DNA from 2 places in the Mesorhizobium sp. B2-3-13 genome. Region 2 is predicted to be linked to the other one. Evidence: riboswitches for the same ligand, from Rfam matches in the RefSeq annotation. Region 2 holds a riboswitch; the other holds the start of a gene.
What was found. Region 2 has a riboswitch for cobalamin ahead of bluB (5,6-dimethylbenzimidazole synthase). Riboswitches for the same ligand answer to the same signal wherever they lie in the genome.

Region 1: linked by a shared signal. The riboswitch ahead of FJ941_RS01585 (CbtB domain-containing protein) and the one ahead of bluB (5,6-dimethylbenzimidazole synthase) in region 2 are both predicted to bind cobalamin.

The regions. Positions count from the first base shown of each region.
Region 1 covers NZ_VFVQ01000001.1:334,828-342,531, reverse strand. The annotation lists gene cobD (threonine-phosphate decarboxylase CobD) at 1-41, opposite strand, end outside; gene cbiB (adenosylcobinamide-phosphate synthase CbiB) at 40-1,014, shown strand; gene cobO (cob(I)yrinic acid a,c-diamide adenosyltransferase) at 1,011-1,625, opposite strand; gene cobU (bifunctional adenosylcobinamide kinase/adenosylcobinamide-phosphate guanylyltransferase) at 1,627-2,142, opposite strand; gene FJ941_RS01590 (CbtA family protein) at 2,135-2,938, opposite strand; gene FJ941_RS01585 (CbtB domain-containing protein) at 2,954-3,133, opposite strand; cobalamin riboswitch at 3,169-3,367, opposite strand; gene FJ941_RS01580 (aromatic ring-hydroxylating dioxygenase subunit alpha) at 3,510-4,679, shown strand; gene FJ941_RS01575 (MFS transporter) at 4,684-5,883, opposite strand; gene FJ941_RS01570 (DUF1624 domain-containing protein) at 6,118-7,116, shown strand; gene FJ941_RS01565 (isoprenylcysteine carboxylmethyltransferase family protein) at 7,113-7,583, shown strand; gene FJ941_RS01560 (MerR family DNA-binding transcriptional regulator) at 7,673-7,704, opposite strand, start outside.
Region 2 covers NZ_VFVQ01000015.1:50,106-57,809, forward strand. The annotation lists gene dxs (1-deoxy-D-xylulose-5-phosphate synthase) at 1-72, opposite strand, end outside; gene FJ941_RS18650 (pirin family protein) at 148-1,068, opposite strand; gene FJ941_RS18655 (DUF2277 domain-containing protein) at 1,109-1,375, opposite strand; gene FJ941_RS18660 (exodeoxyribonuclease VII small subunit) at 1,468-1,719, opposite strand; gene FJ941_RS18665 (histone deacetylase family protein) at 1,723-2,649, opposite strand; cobalamin riboswitch at 2,829-3,011, shown strand; partial or broken gene bluB (5,6-dimethylbenzimidazole synthase) at 3,183-3,692, shown strand; gene FJ941_RS18675 (hypothetical protein) at 3,857-4,840, opposite strand; gene FJ941_RS18680 (TetR/AcrR family transcriptional regulator) at 4,928-5,536, opposite strand; gene FJ941_RS18685 (MFS transporter) at 5,656-6,876, shown strand; gene ribB (3,4-dihydroxy-2-butanone-4-phosphate synthase) at 6,896-7,704, opposite strand, start outside.

The sequences.
Region 1 (7,704 bases), on a different contig from region 2:
AGACTTCCACCATGGTCCACCGCTCCTTCAAGAAGCTTCATGTCTGTCCTGATCGCTTTCCTGTCATTGGTTGTCGAATTCGCCCTTGGTTATCCCGACTGGCTGTTTCGCGCCATCGGCCATCCGGTGACGTGGTTCGGCAGGCTGATATCCTTTCTCGACTTGAGGCTCAACCGCGCCACTGATCCCGACGCACTGCGTCGTCAACGTGGTGTCCAGGCGCTTTTGGTCATCGTGCTGGTGCCGGCGCTGACAGGTCTTTGCGTGCAGCTCGTTCTGCTCTGGTTCGTCCCCTTGGGATGGATCATTGCCGTCCTTCTGGCAACATCGCTTCTGTCGCAGAAGAGCCTGCATGAACATGTCGAAGCCGTCGCCGACGCGCTCGACAGTGGAGGCCTCGACATGGGCCGCGCCGCCGTCTCGCGGATCGTCGGCCGCGATCCCGAAACGCTGGACCGGGCAGGCGTCTGCCGTGCGGCGATCGAAAGCCTGGCGGAGAATTTTTCCGATGGCATCGTCGCCCCCGCCTTCTGGACCGGCGTTGGCGGGCTGGCCGGCGGCGCCGCCTACAAGGCGGCCAACACCGCCGATTCGATGATCGGCCACCACACCCCGCGCCACGAGGCGTTCGGCTGGGCGGCGGCGCGCTTCGACGATTGGATCAACCTGCCGGCATCGCGGCTGACGGCGCTGCTGATCGTGCTCGCTTCCTTCTTGGTCGAGGGCGCCGACCCCCACTGCGGCTGGCAAGCGGTACGGCGCGACGCGAAAAAACACCGCTCGCCCAATGCCGGCTGGCCCGAAGCGGCCATGGCCGGCGCGCTTGGGCTCGCGCTTGCCGGACCACGCAGCTATGGCGGTGTCATGGTCGACGACATCTTCATGGGCGAAGGCGGCCGCAGCGATGTCGACAGCGGCGATATAAGGCGCGCGCTGCAACTCTACCGTGTCGCTGATTTCCTGCTGATTGGCTTGTTCGGCCTGGTCGCGGTGATCGCTGTTCTGGTTTTTTAAAACTCGATGCCCTGCTGAGCTTTCACGCCCGCCGAGAAATGATGCTTGGTGACGCCCATCTCGGTGACCAGATCGGCAGCCTCGACCAGCGCTGGCTTGGCGTTGCGGCCGGTGATGACGACATGCAGACCCTCGCGCCGGCCCTTCAGCGCCGCAACCACCTTGTCGAGATCGAGATAGTCGTAGCGCAACGCAATGTTGAGCTCGTCGAGCACGACAAGGCTGATCGAGGGATCGTCGATCAATTCCAGCGCCTTGGCCCAGGCGGCTTCGGCGGCGGCGATATCGCGCTTCAGGTCCTGCGTCTCCCAGGTGAAACCCTCGCCCATAGCATGCCAGACCACGCGGTCGCCGAAGGCGGCAAACGCATCCTTCTCGCCGGTGTGCCATTTGCCCTTGATGAATTGCACGACGCCGACGCGCTTGCCGTGGCCGAGCATCCGCAGCGCCAGCCCGAAGGCGGCCGTGGTCTTGCCCTTGCCGGGACCGGTGTTGACGATCAGCAACCCCTTCTCGACCGTCTTGCTCGCAACCTCGGCGTCCTGCACCGCCTTGCGCTTGGCCATTTTGGCGCGATGGCGCTCTTCATCCTTGTCGTCGATATCGGTCATTTCACTTCACCTTGAGCGGTAGCCCCGCCACCATCAGCAGCACCGTGTCGGCAACCGCGGCGACCCGCTGGTTGAGCCGGCCGGCGTCGTCGCGAAAACGCCGCGCCAGTGCATTGTCGGGAACGATGCCTTGCCCGACCTCGTTCGACACCACGAACCACGGTCCGCGCGGCCGCGACAGCACGTCGGCCAGCCGTCGGCACTCCGCCTCGACGTCGTAATCGGCCAGCATGTGATTGGTCAGCCATAGCGTCAGGCAGTCGACAAGCACCGGCCGATCATCCGGCAAGGCCTCCAGCGCTTCGGCAAGGTCGAGTGACGCATCGATGGTCGACCAGCCCTCACCGCGCCGCGAGCGGTGCACCGCGATGCGCTCGCGCATCTCATCGTCATAGGTTTGCGCCGTGGCGACATACGCCCATGGCGGGGGGAATGCCGTCACCAGGGTTTCGGCGTGCGCGCTCTTTCCGGAGCGCGCGCCACCGATGATGAAAGTCAGCTTGCCGCGGTCAGGCAAAGCTGTCGCGCAAGCTGGTCGCCGTGCCGGTGAAGCGCCTGCGCACCACGCCCACGACCGCGCCGAGCACCAGCCAGAACACCAGATTGGTCACCGTCACCGCCACCACGAACTGATGGTGCAGGCCTTCCGGGATAGGCGTCTCGAAACTGTCGGGCTGCGGCGCGCCGACGATATGCGGGACGACGATCAGCAAGACGGCGAAGATGGTCAATGGCAGCGATCTGCGAAACACGATCAGGCCAAGGCCGATAGCGGTCGCCGCGGCCGTTGCCGTCCACCAGATCTGGCGCGCAAGCAGATCGGCCGCCGGCATCGCCGGCAGTTCCGGCTGCAGGCCGAGGCCTGGTGCCAGCGTGAACACGGCAAAGCCGGCCAGCCCCCAGAATACGCCCTGGCGCCAATTGCCGACGCCGCCGGCAAACTCGGAAATCGCGACCAGGACCAGCGCGAAGCCGATGCCGGTGACGATATTGGCAACCACGCTGAAGGCAAAACGCTCGACACCGTCGGCCGGCGCCCAGCCTTCATCTTCCTCCGCCGGTGCCGTGACTTCGGCGGGTGCTGGCGCGGCAGAACTCATCGCATTCCCAGCGGGCGCGACCGTGCTCACCGCATCGTTGCTCGCCGCCGGTGCAGCCGCGTGGTCATGGTGATGGCCGCCGCCGGCCTGTTCGTAGACTTCCGCCTTGAGGATCAGCGGCACTGTCGCATAGGCCTGCATACAGGCGAGAACGACACCCGCCACAAGCCCCGCGATCGCCGCGATGAACACGACGTTGCGAAACAGATTCATGATGTCAGATCCTCGTTAGTGGCAGGGAAACGCCATCGAGTGGCGATAGTCGTGGGCGGCATTGTGGACCGCATCGATATGCGAGAAACCGACAAAGCCGACGACGAACATGCCGAGCAGCGCCGCGAGCGCGAGCTGCATGAAGCGCGACTGCGAGGAGACGGAGGCGCCGAGGGAGACGGAAGCGGTAGTCATGTCTTGTCCTTTCGCCCTCCACCCGAGGGCATCGAAGTCAGTTTCCTGTCGCCGGCAGGTCTCCTGGCTCGCGGATAAGCGCCCTTCCCCACCTTCCCGAGGAAAACCCTCAGTGGCATATGGAGAGGACTACCGCACACAGTTGCGGGGGCAGCCACGGCATTGGACAGGAATTCCTGTCCGCACCGCATTCCCTCTTGGCTCCAAAAAGGAACCGACGACGTTGGTGACTATAGGGAAATTTGCCGCGCGCGGCAAACCAAATTCCGACAGTCGCCAGCGCAGGAGCGTCGTATCGGCGAAGCCGCTCCATCCCGTCCTGATTGACAAATTTTCTAGTCGGGTGTCGGCTCGCAACCCTCACAGGAAGCCAGCCATGCAGCCCAATGCCAGCGAGCGCGAGCCCTACAACGGCCTGACCCGAACCCAGCAGACGCTGCCGTCATCGGCCTATTGGGACCAGGAGAACTATCAGCGTGATCTCGATGCCATCTGGTACAGAAATTGGCTGCTCGTCTGCCGCGAGACCGACCTTGCCCAGCCTTTGGCATTCCGCACCTTCCGCGTCGGTACGCAGGAAATCCTTGTGCTGCGCGACGACGCCAGCGAGTTGCATGCCTTCCACAACACGTGCCGGCATCGCGGTTCGCAGCTTTGCCAGGAAAGCGAAGGACGCCTGAAGGCGCGGCTGATCACCTGCCCGTACCATGCCTGGTCCTATTCGCTGCGTGGCGATCTGGTGCGTGTACCGTCGAAATCGCTGCCTGACGGCTTCGACAAGGCCGACCACCCGCTTTACCGCGTTGTACTCTCGGTGCGGCGGGGCTTCGTCTTCGTCAATCTTGCTGAAGATGCCGCCGGCTCAGTGCAGTCATCCTTCGACCCGGCCTCCGGCGACCTCGGCAACTGGCCGCTGGACACGCTGGTGTCAGGCCATGTGCTGCGCAAGGTGATGAACTGCAACTGGAAGATTTTCTGGGAAAACTTCAACGAGTGCCTGCACTGCCCGGGCGTCCACAAGGACCTGTCGCGGCTGGTGCCGATCTATGGCCGCGGCCTGATGAGCCGGCATGACGATCCCGAATGGACGCGCCATGCAGACAATGATGCGCCGGAATTCTCCGGCGGCCTGCGCGCCGGGGCTGAAACATGGTCGCGTGATGGGCAGACGCATGGGCCGGTTTTCCCCGGCTTGACGCAGGCGGAACGCACCGCCGGCCAGACCTACGCTACCAGCCTGCCCTCGATGTTCATCGTCGGCCATGTCGACTATGTCAGGACCGTGCGGCTGGTGCCGCTCGGTCCCGAACAGACCGAATTGACCGCCGAATGGCTGTTCGCGCCCGAGGCGCTCGCCGCCACCGATATCGACAACATCGTCGCCTTCGGCACACAGGTGCTGGAGGAGGATGCCGCGATCTGCGAGGTCAACCAGAAGGGCCTGCGCTCGATGCGTCATACAGCCGGCGTGCTGATGCCCGAGGAATATGAGCTGCACCGCTTCCACAATCGGGTGCGCGAGCGCCATGCTGAGCTTTCGCTCTGATTTTTTAGAGGGATTTAGGCAGGTAGCGCCAGGTCATGAGGCCACAAAACGCCGCCAGCAGGCCGAGCGTGACGAACACCGATCCCAATCCGAAGAAGGCCAGCACCACCGAATAGACCAGCGGCGGCGTCAATTCGGAAAAGTCGAGATAGGTGCGGTAGACCGCCGCCATCTGCGCGCGTTCATAGGAGCGCACCGAGCGCATGAAGGCGGTCGAGCCCAGCGCGTCGAGCGCGATGGTGAAGAAGGCGCCGCACAACAGGAAGGCGCCGGTCAGCAACGGCTCTGCCGCTCCGACCGTGCCCGCCGCCAGCAGCGACGCCGACATGGCGAAATAGGCAAACGTCATGGTGCGTCGGCCGCCAAAGCGTTTTCCTGCCTTGCCCCAGAAGATCGCCATGAACAGCAGCGCATTGCCGGCCGAGACCAGCAGGCCGCCCGCCAGTTCACCCTCGCCGGTGATCACCATGAACAGCGGTCCATAGACGAAGAACGTCGTCCAGAAGCACGACCGGCCGAAGGCGATCAGCCAGGCGAGCCTGAGCCTTGGCTGCGCCACGAAGCGGCCGATGTTGGCGAGCGGATTTGCCGGCCGCGTCTTGCCCGGGCGGATCGACGGGTTATCGCCCAGCCGGTAGGTCCAGAACAGCGCCAGCAAAGCCATGGCGAAAACCGCCACCGCGCCATGCGCGGCATAGATGCCGAAATGCGCATAAAGGAAAATGCCAAGCGTCGGCCCGCCCGTCCAGGCAACCATCGACCACGCCATGCGCAGCGATTCGGCCTGCATGAAGTCGGTCTTGCGGATGTGGTCCATGATGTAGAGGTTGAGTGTGATCGACAGCGCACTGGCGCCCATGACGCGGCACAGCATGCCGGCGAGTTGTCCAGCGAGCGTGTGGGTGACGAAGAACAGCGAGCCGATGGCGAGCAGGCAGGCGCCTGCCGTGTAGACCCAGCGCCGCGCGAAGCGGCGGATCAGCATCGGCATGAACAAGGTCACCGAGAGGCCGAGCATGGATACGACGGTGTAGAGGATCGAGACGATCTGCTCGTTGTGGAGTATCTCGTAGGCCTGGATCGGGATGACGCTCGACACCATGGCGCGGGCGAAGGACTCGACCGCGTAGAGCGAGGCGAAGGTGCGCGCATCCGCGGCCTTGAGGGCCGGAAGCCAGTTCGGATGGCGCACATGCGTGGACATTGCTTCCCCAAAGCAGAATCGCGGCGTCAAATCTGCCGTGGACATTTCAGGCCCATTAAGAGGAAACCGACGCACACCCGGCAAAAAGCGAAGCCGGTCAAAGGCTTTCCCGCGCTGGCCCAATTCGGCGGCTGGCGCGGGCTCCGCCGCGCGGTCAGGCCAAGGCGACCGGTCTTCTTCTATCCAGTGCAACCGTGATAGTCGTCTTGGAGGGCTGAATCAGATCGCGAGACCATGAGCATCCACACGCCGACCGCACCCGTTCCGCAGCCATCGAAGCGCATCGTTGCCATCGATATTTTGCGCGGCATCGCGCTGATCGCGATGGCAAGCTACCATTTCACCTGGGACCTGGAATTCTTCGGTTACACCGACCCCGGTCTCACCGCCTTCGGCTGGTGGAAGATCTACGCCCGCTGCATCGCCTCGACCTTCCTGTTCCTTGTCGGCGTCAGCCTCTATCTCGCCCATGGCCGACAGATCCGCTGGAACTCCTTCTGGAAACGGTTCGCCATGGTCGCCGGTGCGGCGGTCGCCATCTCGGTCGCCACCCGCATCGCCACGCCTGACGGATTCATTTTTTTCGGCATCCTGCATGAGATCGGGCTCGCCAGCCTGCTTGGCCTCGCCTTCCTGCGCCTGCCGGCGCTGCTGACGCTTGTCGCCGCCGCGCTGGTCATCGCGGCGCCCGTCTACCTGCGCTTCGAGGCACTCGATCACCCTTGGCTGTGGTGGATCGGCCTTTCCGCCGTCAATCCGCGCTCCAACGACTACGTGCCGCTGTTCCCCTGGTTCGGCGCGGTGCTTCTCGGCCTCGGAGTGGCGAAACTCGCTTCCGCTTCCGGCATACGGGCACGCCTGGCGAGCCTCGTGCCGGGCCGCTGGGCCAATCCACTGGTCTTCATCGGCCGCCACAGCCTGGCCTTCTACCTGATCCACCAGCCGCTGCTGATCGGTTGCGTCTGGCTGTTCTCGCAACTGATGCCGGCGCAAGTCGAGCCCCCGCAGGTCAATTTCCTGAAAACCTGCCAGCGCTCGTGCGAGCAGATGCGCAACGCAACCTTCTGTTCGAGCTATTGCGGCTGCATGCTTGATACGCTGCAAGGCGAAGGATCTCTTGATCGGCTCTTCAACAACGACCAGACTGCGGACTTCAGGGCGCATCTGTCCGATCTTGCCGCAACCTGCACAGCCAAGACGGACGACAAGATGACCGAGGGAGGAACACAATGACCGAGCCGAAGCCTGGGATGATACCGTGGCCGCCGGTGATCTACGCTGCCGCGATCGCCATCAGCATCATCCTCGGCATGCTCTATCCCTTGCCCTGGATCGGAGACCTCCTGGGCGACATTCTGTTCGCCGCTGGTTGGGTGGCGTTGTTCGCCGTCGCCGTACTCTGGTTCACCGCGATCCGCACCATGATGCGGGCCAGGACAACGCTCAATCCCAACGCCGTGCCCGATCATCTCGTCACGACCGGCCCCTTTGGCATCACCCGCGACCCGATGTACCTGGCCAACACGCTGCTGTTGATCGGCGTTGCCTTCGTCTCGGGCATCGCCTGGTTTTTCCTGCTTGCCTTCGTCGCCGCCTTCGTCACCCAGAAGGTCGCGATCGAGGGCGAGGAAAAGATATTGGCGGCGAAATTCGGCAAGAAATACCGCGACTATGCCAAGCGGGTGCGGCGCTGGATTTGAGCCAGCGTTAAAGTTGCCAATCTCCCCCTTATCGGGGAGATGTCCGGCAGGACAGAGGGCGCTGTCCCGCCGGCATCTCGAAATTTCGGCTAGGTGTTGACCCCGAGCTCGACCAGCCGCT
Region 2 (7,704 bases):
CGGGACGCGAACCTTGTCGAGAAGCGGCGTATGCGGCGTTGCGTTCACGTTGGGCCCAGACTCTCTTTTCATCGGCGGGATAGGCCGCCGGCCGGCGAAAGTAAATGCGTGTCGGTGACGCGGACGGTCAGCCCCTCACCGCTCCGCTCAGCCTTCCGGCAGCGGAATGAACTCTTTCTCATCGCCAGGAACGATATCGAAGCGGCCGGTCTTCCATTCCTGCTTGGCCTGCTCGATGCGCTCCTTCGACGAAGAGACGAAATTCCACCAGATGTAGCGCTTCGAACCGAGCGAGGCGCCGCCGAACAGCATGAAATGCGCACCGGTTTGCGACGATATGACGATCTCGTCGCCGGGCCGGAACACCAGCAGCCGTTCGGCCGGAAAGACGTCGCCCGAAATCGAGACTTCGCCCTCCAGCGTGTAGATGGCGCGCTCTTCCGCATCGGCCGGGATTTTGACGCTGGCACCGGGCCCCAGCCGCAAATCGGCGTAGAGCGTGTCGGAATCTGCCCGCACCGGGGACCGCAATCCTTGGAAGTCACCGATGACGACGCGGCCGCTGACGCCTTCGGCATCGATCTCTGGAAGCCGCAGCGCCGCTGTGTTCTCGAACACCGGTGCAACCTCTTCCTTGCCGTCCGGCAGAGCCAGCCAGGTCTGCAGGCCGGAGATCGACATCGGCGCGCCGCGCAATTCCTGCGGCGTGCGCTCGGAGTGGACGATGCCGCGGCCCGCAGTCATCAGGTTCACGTCGCCGGGCTCGATCACCATTTCGGTGCCGAGCGAATCGCGATGCCTGATCTTGCCATCGAACAGATAGGTCACGGTCGACAGGCCGATATGCGGGTGGGGACGGACATCGAGCGCCTGGCCGGTGCGCATGATCGCGGGGCCCATGCGATCGAAGAAAATGAACGGCCCTACCAGCCTTCTCTTGGCGGTCGGCAAGGCGCGGCGCACCTCGAAGCCGCCAATATCCTTGGCGTTGGGGATGACCATCAGTTCGATCTGGTCGCTGGCGAAGGCATCGCCGGCCTCAGGGTCTTTCCCCGGGAAGAAGCTCATGAACTCTCCTGGTCAGCGCTCGGTGGCCGCTTTGGACATGTCAGGCGAACCGGATCGCCGCCTTTGCTCTCAGTTTGGCTGCCACCTCTTCGCGATTGCGCGGCTGCTGGTGGGTTTCGAGGGAATCAAGCAATTCGCGTGCGGATGCCGCGATGGCTTCGACCGCATGATCGAACGCATGCTGGTTCTGTTTCGACGGTCGCGTCGTTCCACTGAGCTTGCGGACAAACTGGAGTGCCGCGCCGCGGACTTCGTCATTGGTTGCCGGCGGATCAAAATTGAACAGGGTCTTGATGTTTCTGCACATCGCTTCCGTATCTCCTCTTGTCCGTTTCAATCGGGACGAGTTGTATCCTCAATCATGATCGTGTTCAAAAATCGGTAAGCCTGCTCCGGACCTCAGTCCGCGTCGAGCGGCTCGGTTCCAACCGGCTTGCCGTCGCGCGACAGCCTGATCTTCTCGACCTTGTCCTCGGCGGCCTTCAGTAACCGGTCGCAATGCACCTTCAGCGCCTCGCCGCGTTCGTAGATCCGGATCGACTGGTCGAGCGGCACGTCGCCACGCTCCAGATCATCGACGATCTTCTCCAGCGCGTCGAGTGCCTGCTCGAAGCTCATCGCCTTGACGTCTTCGTTGATCTCACCAGTCATCATTCATCCTTTCATCAGTCGCCCGACATGGGCGCCGACCGAAAATGCCAATCCCTGCAGATCGTAGCCGCCCTCGAGCACGCTGACGAGCCGGTTGCCGCTATGGCGTGCGGCGCGCTGCATCAGTTGGCCGGTCGCCCAGTCGAAATCGTCCTCGGTAAGATTGATCTCCGCCAGCGGGTCGCGATGGTGCGCGTCGAAGCCGGCCGAAATGATGATCAGGTCGGGGGCGAAATTATCGAGTGCCGGCAGCACGCGCGACAGGAAAGCATCGCGAAACACCTCGCTGCCGGTCTGCGGCGCCAGCGGCGCGTTGACGATGTTGCCGGCGCCGGTCTCGTTCTTCGCGCCGGTGCCGGGATAGAGCGGCATCTGGTGCGTCGAGCAATAGAGCACCGAGGGATCGTCCCAGAAAATATCCTGCGTGCCGTTGCCGTGGTGCACGTCCCAATCGACGACGGCGACACGCTCCGCGCCATGCTTCTTCTGCGCATAGCGGGCAGCGATAGCCGCAGTGTTGAAGAAGCAGAAGCCCATGGCCGTGTTCTTTTCAGCATGATGGCCAGGCGGCCGGGCGGCGACGAAGACATTGTCGGCGCGGCCCGCAAAGACGTCGTCGACGGCGGCATTGGCGGCGCCGATCGCGGTGATCACCGCCTGCCAGCTCTTCGGGCTGGCGGTGGTGTCGGCGTCGATGCGGGCGAGGCCTTCAGCGGGAATGGCGGCGCGCACGCGCGCGACGAAATCGGCGGGATGCGCATAGAGGATGGTCGCCTCGTCGCCTTGCGGTGCCTCGGCGCGGTCAAGCGCGGCAAAAGCTTCGTCGTCGAGCACGCGCTCGATGGCGCGCAAGCGGTCGGGCCGCTCGGGGTGACCTGGCGGGGTGATGTGTTCGAGGAAGATCGGGTGCGTGTAGAGACGAGTGGCCATGTCCCCCTATCTAGTGCCCCGGCGCCGTGATGGCCATGCGTTGCGGCTTGATCGCTGGGGAAAATCACGGCTGCGTCCATTCATGTCGCTGCGGGCATTGGCGTCGCCGGCGCTTCGGCGTAAGGTCGCCGCCACTGCCTGGTGCCCGCCGGTCTGTTTGTTTTAGCCGCATTCTGCGACGCCAAGTGATTCCACTTGGCTGCAAATGCTCTGGCGGGAGAATCGGGAACACGGTTTGATACCGTGGCGTGCCCAACGCTGTGAGGGGGACCGCGCCGGTAAGTGCCACTGTCGATGACGGGAAGGCACCGGACGCGGGTTGATCCCGAGCCAGAAGACCGGCCTGGCAGGCATCGTCATCCGCATGGTCAGGCGGATGGCATCAGAACGACGTGCGCCCTCCTGGACGCACAAAGTACGCTCTGGGAATTTGAACTGCTGCAATCGCAAGGGGACAAGCGATGCCGGAAGCTATGACCGCTCCAACGGCCAATGGATTTGATCAGATCGCGCGCGACGCGGTTTACCGCGCCATGTTCACGCGACGCGACGTCCGCAGCCATTTTACATCGGAAGCGATCGACGACGAGGTGCTGGCGCGGCTGCTGCTTGCCGCCCATCACGCGCCATCGGTCGGCTTCATGCAGCCTTGGAATTTCATCGTCATTCGCGATGTCGCGCGACGGTCGAAGGTGCGCGACCTGTTCCTTGCCGCGCGCGAACAGGAACTGCCGGCAATCGAGGCGGACCGGCGGGCGCTCTACCGCAAGCTCAAGCTCGAAGGCATTTGCGAAAGCGCGCTCAACATCTGTATCACCTGCGACCACGAGCGCTCGAAAGGCTCGCCGCTGGGACGTTGGCACAATCCGGAAATGGATCTCTACAGTACGGTCTGCGCGGTACAGAATTTCTGGCTGGCGGCACGCGCCGAGGGCGTTGGCGTCGGCTGGGTCAGCATCATCGAGGCGCAAGCGCTGAAAAGTCTGCTGTCTATCCCCGACCACGTGACGCCGATCGCCTATCTCTGCGTCGGCCGTGTCTCGGAGTTTGCGCCGAAACCGGACCTCGAAACGCACGGCTGGGGCCGACGGCTGCCGCTGCCCGAACTGATCATGAGCGAGACTTTTTGCGGCCAGGGTGAAGCCTCGCTCAAATCTACGGTGGCCCGCCTCAACACCGTCGCCGCTGCGCCGGCAAACCCCGCCGATCAGCGCGTCGCGCCGGCCGTGCCCCAGCGCGAACCGTCGAAGGTGGAGAGTGCCTTGCGCTTGAGTTCCCGGAACTTCGACGAGGCATCGGCCAGCCGTGCGTCCCAGGCGGCATCGGGCACCTGGCCCTCGATGGTCTTGAAATAGACCTGCATCAGGCACGCGATGGCGAAAGGTTCGATGAACGCCGCCTTGAAGGCCCAGGCAAAGACAATGGCCAGAACGAAGGCCCAGCCGGCGAGCTGTCCGGGCATGACGTAAAGAATGGCGGCCGCCGGAGCCAGCATCAGCAGGAAGATGACGAAGGAGACCCCCCACATGATCAACGCCAGCCAGACTGCGTTCTTGACCATGATCTTGCCGTTCTGGGCGTAGAGCACGACGCCTTGCCGTGCGGTCTCGAAGGGTGAGGACGAATTGATGCGGATGTTGTAGCCGAGAATGATCTCGTCGACATAGGTCAGCGACAGGCGGATCACCGTGTTGAGGAACGAGACCAGGCCGCTCAGGCCCGGAATGGGCAGGAAAGCCGCAATGCCGCCCAACAGGCCGGTGATGGCGCGGATGGCGCCCTTGACCAGCTGGTCGACGACGAAAAGGATGTTCGCTTCGGCAAAACGCTCGGTCACAACCTCTTTCGCGTAGGCGATCTGGTTCTGGCCGTCGGGTACGTCATGGCCGTCGATCAGATGCACCATGACAGCGATATGGCCTGCCTTGACGACGTAGAGGATGTATTCGCGGATCCAGTAGACGGCGATCGAGACGAGGCCGAAGCCAACAATCCCGCCCCACATGGCAAAGGACAGCGGCCCATCGGGATCGGTGGAGATATGGCCGACGCCATAGCCGACGGAGGCGCCCGTGCCGGTGGCCATGATATAGGCCAGCGTGATGCCGAAATAGACGATCATGCGAAAGACGATGAAAGGCCAGGTCCGCATCATGATGGACACCGACCTGCCGATATCGAAATCCCACATGCCCCGAATCCCCCAGAGGTGGCTGTGGAGGATGCGCCCAAACCGTCTATTGTCAATTGCAGGCGGTGGCGGGAGCGCCACGGTGGCTCAGTTTGGCCGCGCTTCCGGCTTTTCGAGCAGGCCTTCGAGCAATTGCTTGAACGCTGCCACCACCTTCCTCGACGTCGCTTCGGGATCGTTCGAGTTGGCGATCCGCTGTGCGGCCTGGCTGCTCGCCCCGTTGATCAGCCGCGCCGCGGTCTCGGGATCGAGGCCCGGCACGACCACCCCCTCCTCTTGCAGCGCGGTCAGATGATCGGTCATTGAACCGACGCAGGCATTGGCATTCGACCACTGTGCCGGATCGCCCAGCACGGCCGGACCGTCCCGGAACATGATGCGCTGGATTTCCGGCTCCAGCGCCATTTCGATGTAGGTCGTGCATTCGTCGACGAAATGCTGCCAGCGGGTCGGCGCCCTCGACGCGACCTCATTCACCCGCGCGGCCATTTCCGCATCGATTTGCGCGATAACCGCCTGCAGCAGTCCCTTCTTATCGCCGAAGTGATGATAGAGGGCGCCGCGCGTCAGTCCGGCCGATGCGGTGAAATCGTCCATCGACGCTTCGGCATAACCGATGGTGCCAAAGGCTTGGCGCGCCGCGGCGATCAGCTTGGCACGCGTCTCGGCGATCATCTCCTTGCGGGGTCGGTGCATGCTCTGGCCTTATCTACATACGCTCCGTATGCCAATTGACATACGCGACGTATGGTCTATTTGAGACTTATACGTCTCGTATGTAATTGTCGAATCGCCCCTTGTCGAGGAACAGGATCATGCAAAACCCCTACTCGGAAATCTTTCGCGCTCCTGGCGCCAGGGGCTTTGCCGCCGCCGGCTTCATGGCGCGCCTGCCGATCGCCATGGCGCCGATCGGCATCGTGGCGATGCTGTCGCAGACGCGTGGCGAATACTGGCTGGCGGGTGCGGTTTCGGCGACATTCGCCTTGGCCAATGCTTTCCTGGCGCCGCAAATATCGAGGTTGGTCGACCGCCTCGGCCAGACGCGGGTTGTCGTCCCCACCACCATCATCTCCGTGCTCGCATTCACGGCCCTGATCGCATCGGCCAATCGGGACTGGCCGATAGGGACGCTATTCGTGTCGGCATTGCTGGCCGCGGCGATGCCAAGCATGCCGGCCATGATACGCGCGCGCTGGACCGAGATTTTCCGGGGCCGGCCCGAGATGAACACCGCCTTCGCCTTCGAGTCGGCGGCCGACGAACTGGTCTACATCGCCGGCGCATCGCTGTCGGTTGGTCTCAGCGCCGCGCTATTCCCGGAAGCGGGCGTGCTCGTCAGCACGCTGTTCCTGGCCCTGGGCTCGATAGCCTTCATTCTGCAGCGTTCGACCGAACCGCAAGTGCGACCGGTGGACCATGGCTCAACCGGCTCGGCTATCCGCCTGGGGCCGGTTCAAATCATCACCTTCGCCATGATCTTCATCGGCGCGACTTTCGCGACGACGGAGGTGAGCACGGTGGCGATCACCAAGGAACTCGGCCAGCCAGGCGCCGCAAGTCTCGTCATCGGCGTCTATGCGCTGGGCTCCTTCGTGCTCGGCATCATCATCGGCGCGCTCAATCTGACGGCACCGCTGCAGCGCCAGCTCGCCATCGCGGTCGCGTTGGTCGCGCTCGGCACACTGCTGCCGCTTACCGCCAGCACCGTGCCCGTGCTCGCGCTGACTGTCTTCATCAGCGGCGTGGCGATCTCGCCGACCTTCATCACCGCCTTCGGCCTGATCGAACGGCATGTGCCTGAGACGATGCTGACCGAAGGCATCACCTGGGTGACCACCGGCATCGGCATCGGCATGGCGCTCGGTTCGTTCGCTGCCGGCGCCGTGGTGGATGCGTTCGGCGCCCAGAACGGGTTCTGGGTTTCGGTGGCATCAGGCGTTATCGCACTGGTTACGGTGCTGCTCGGCCAGCGCAGCCTCGCCACCCATGAATGCGAGTTGGAAGGATGCGAGGCGGCAATCCCGGCCGAGTGACAGCCAGGATTTCTTGAGCTCAGATAATCTCGGTCTTGGCGATGTGGATGCCAAACCCTTCGAGACCGACATAATGGCGTTCGCGCGAGGCGATCAGGTTGATGGAGGAAATGCCGAGATCCTTCAGGATCTGCGCACCAAGGCCGATCTCGCGCCATTCGCTCTCGCGCCGGCGCGCCTCTTCATGGTCCTCGCGATCGCCCGGCGCCGGCCGGTTGCGCTCCTGGTGGGCGACGCCGACCGAGCCCTCGCGCAGATAGACGATGACACCGCGCTTGCGCTCGCCCATCGCCTTCATGATGCCGTCGAGGCGGTGGCTGGTGCCGAACACATCGGTTACGACGTCCTCCGAATGCAGTCGCACCGGGACGTCCTCGCCGTCGCGGATATCGCCGAAGACGATGGCGACGTGATGCATCGTGTCCCAGGGCAGCGTGTAGGTGAAGACCTGCGCCTTGCCACCCAGCGTCTCGATGTCGGAACAGGCGACGCGCTCGACCAGCGTTTCCTTGCGCTGCCGGTAAGCGATGAGGTCGGCGACCGATACCTGCTTGAGACCGTGCTCCTCGGCGAAGGCCGCGACCTGCGGGCCGCGCTTGACGGTGCCGTCATCATTGACCAGTTCCGAGATCACGCCGATCGGCGGCAGGCCGGCGAGCCTGCAGAGGTCGACCGCGGCCTCGGTGTGACCCGAGCGCATCAACACGCCGCCTTCGCGCGCGATGAGCGGAAAGATGTGGCCGGGGCGGACGAAATCGGAGGCGCCGACATTGCCGTTGGCAAGATTGCGAACGGTCAGCGTGCGGTCGTCGGCTGAAATGCCTGTCG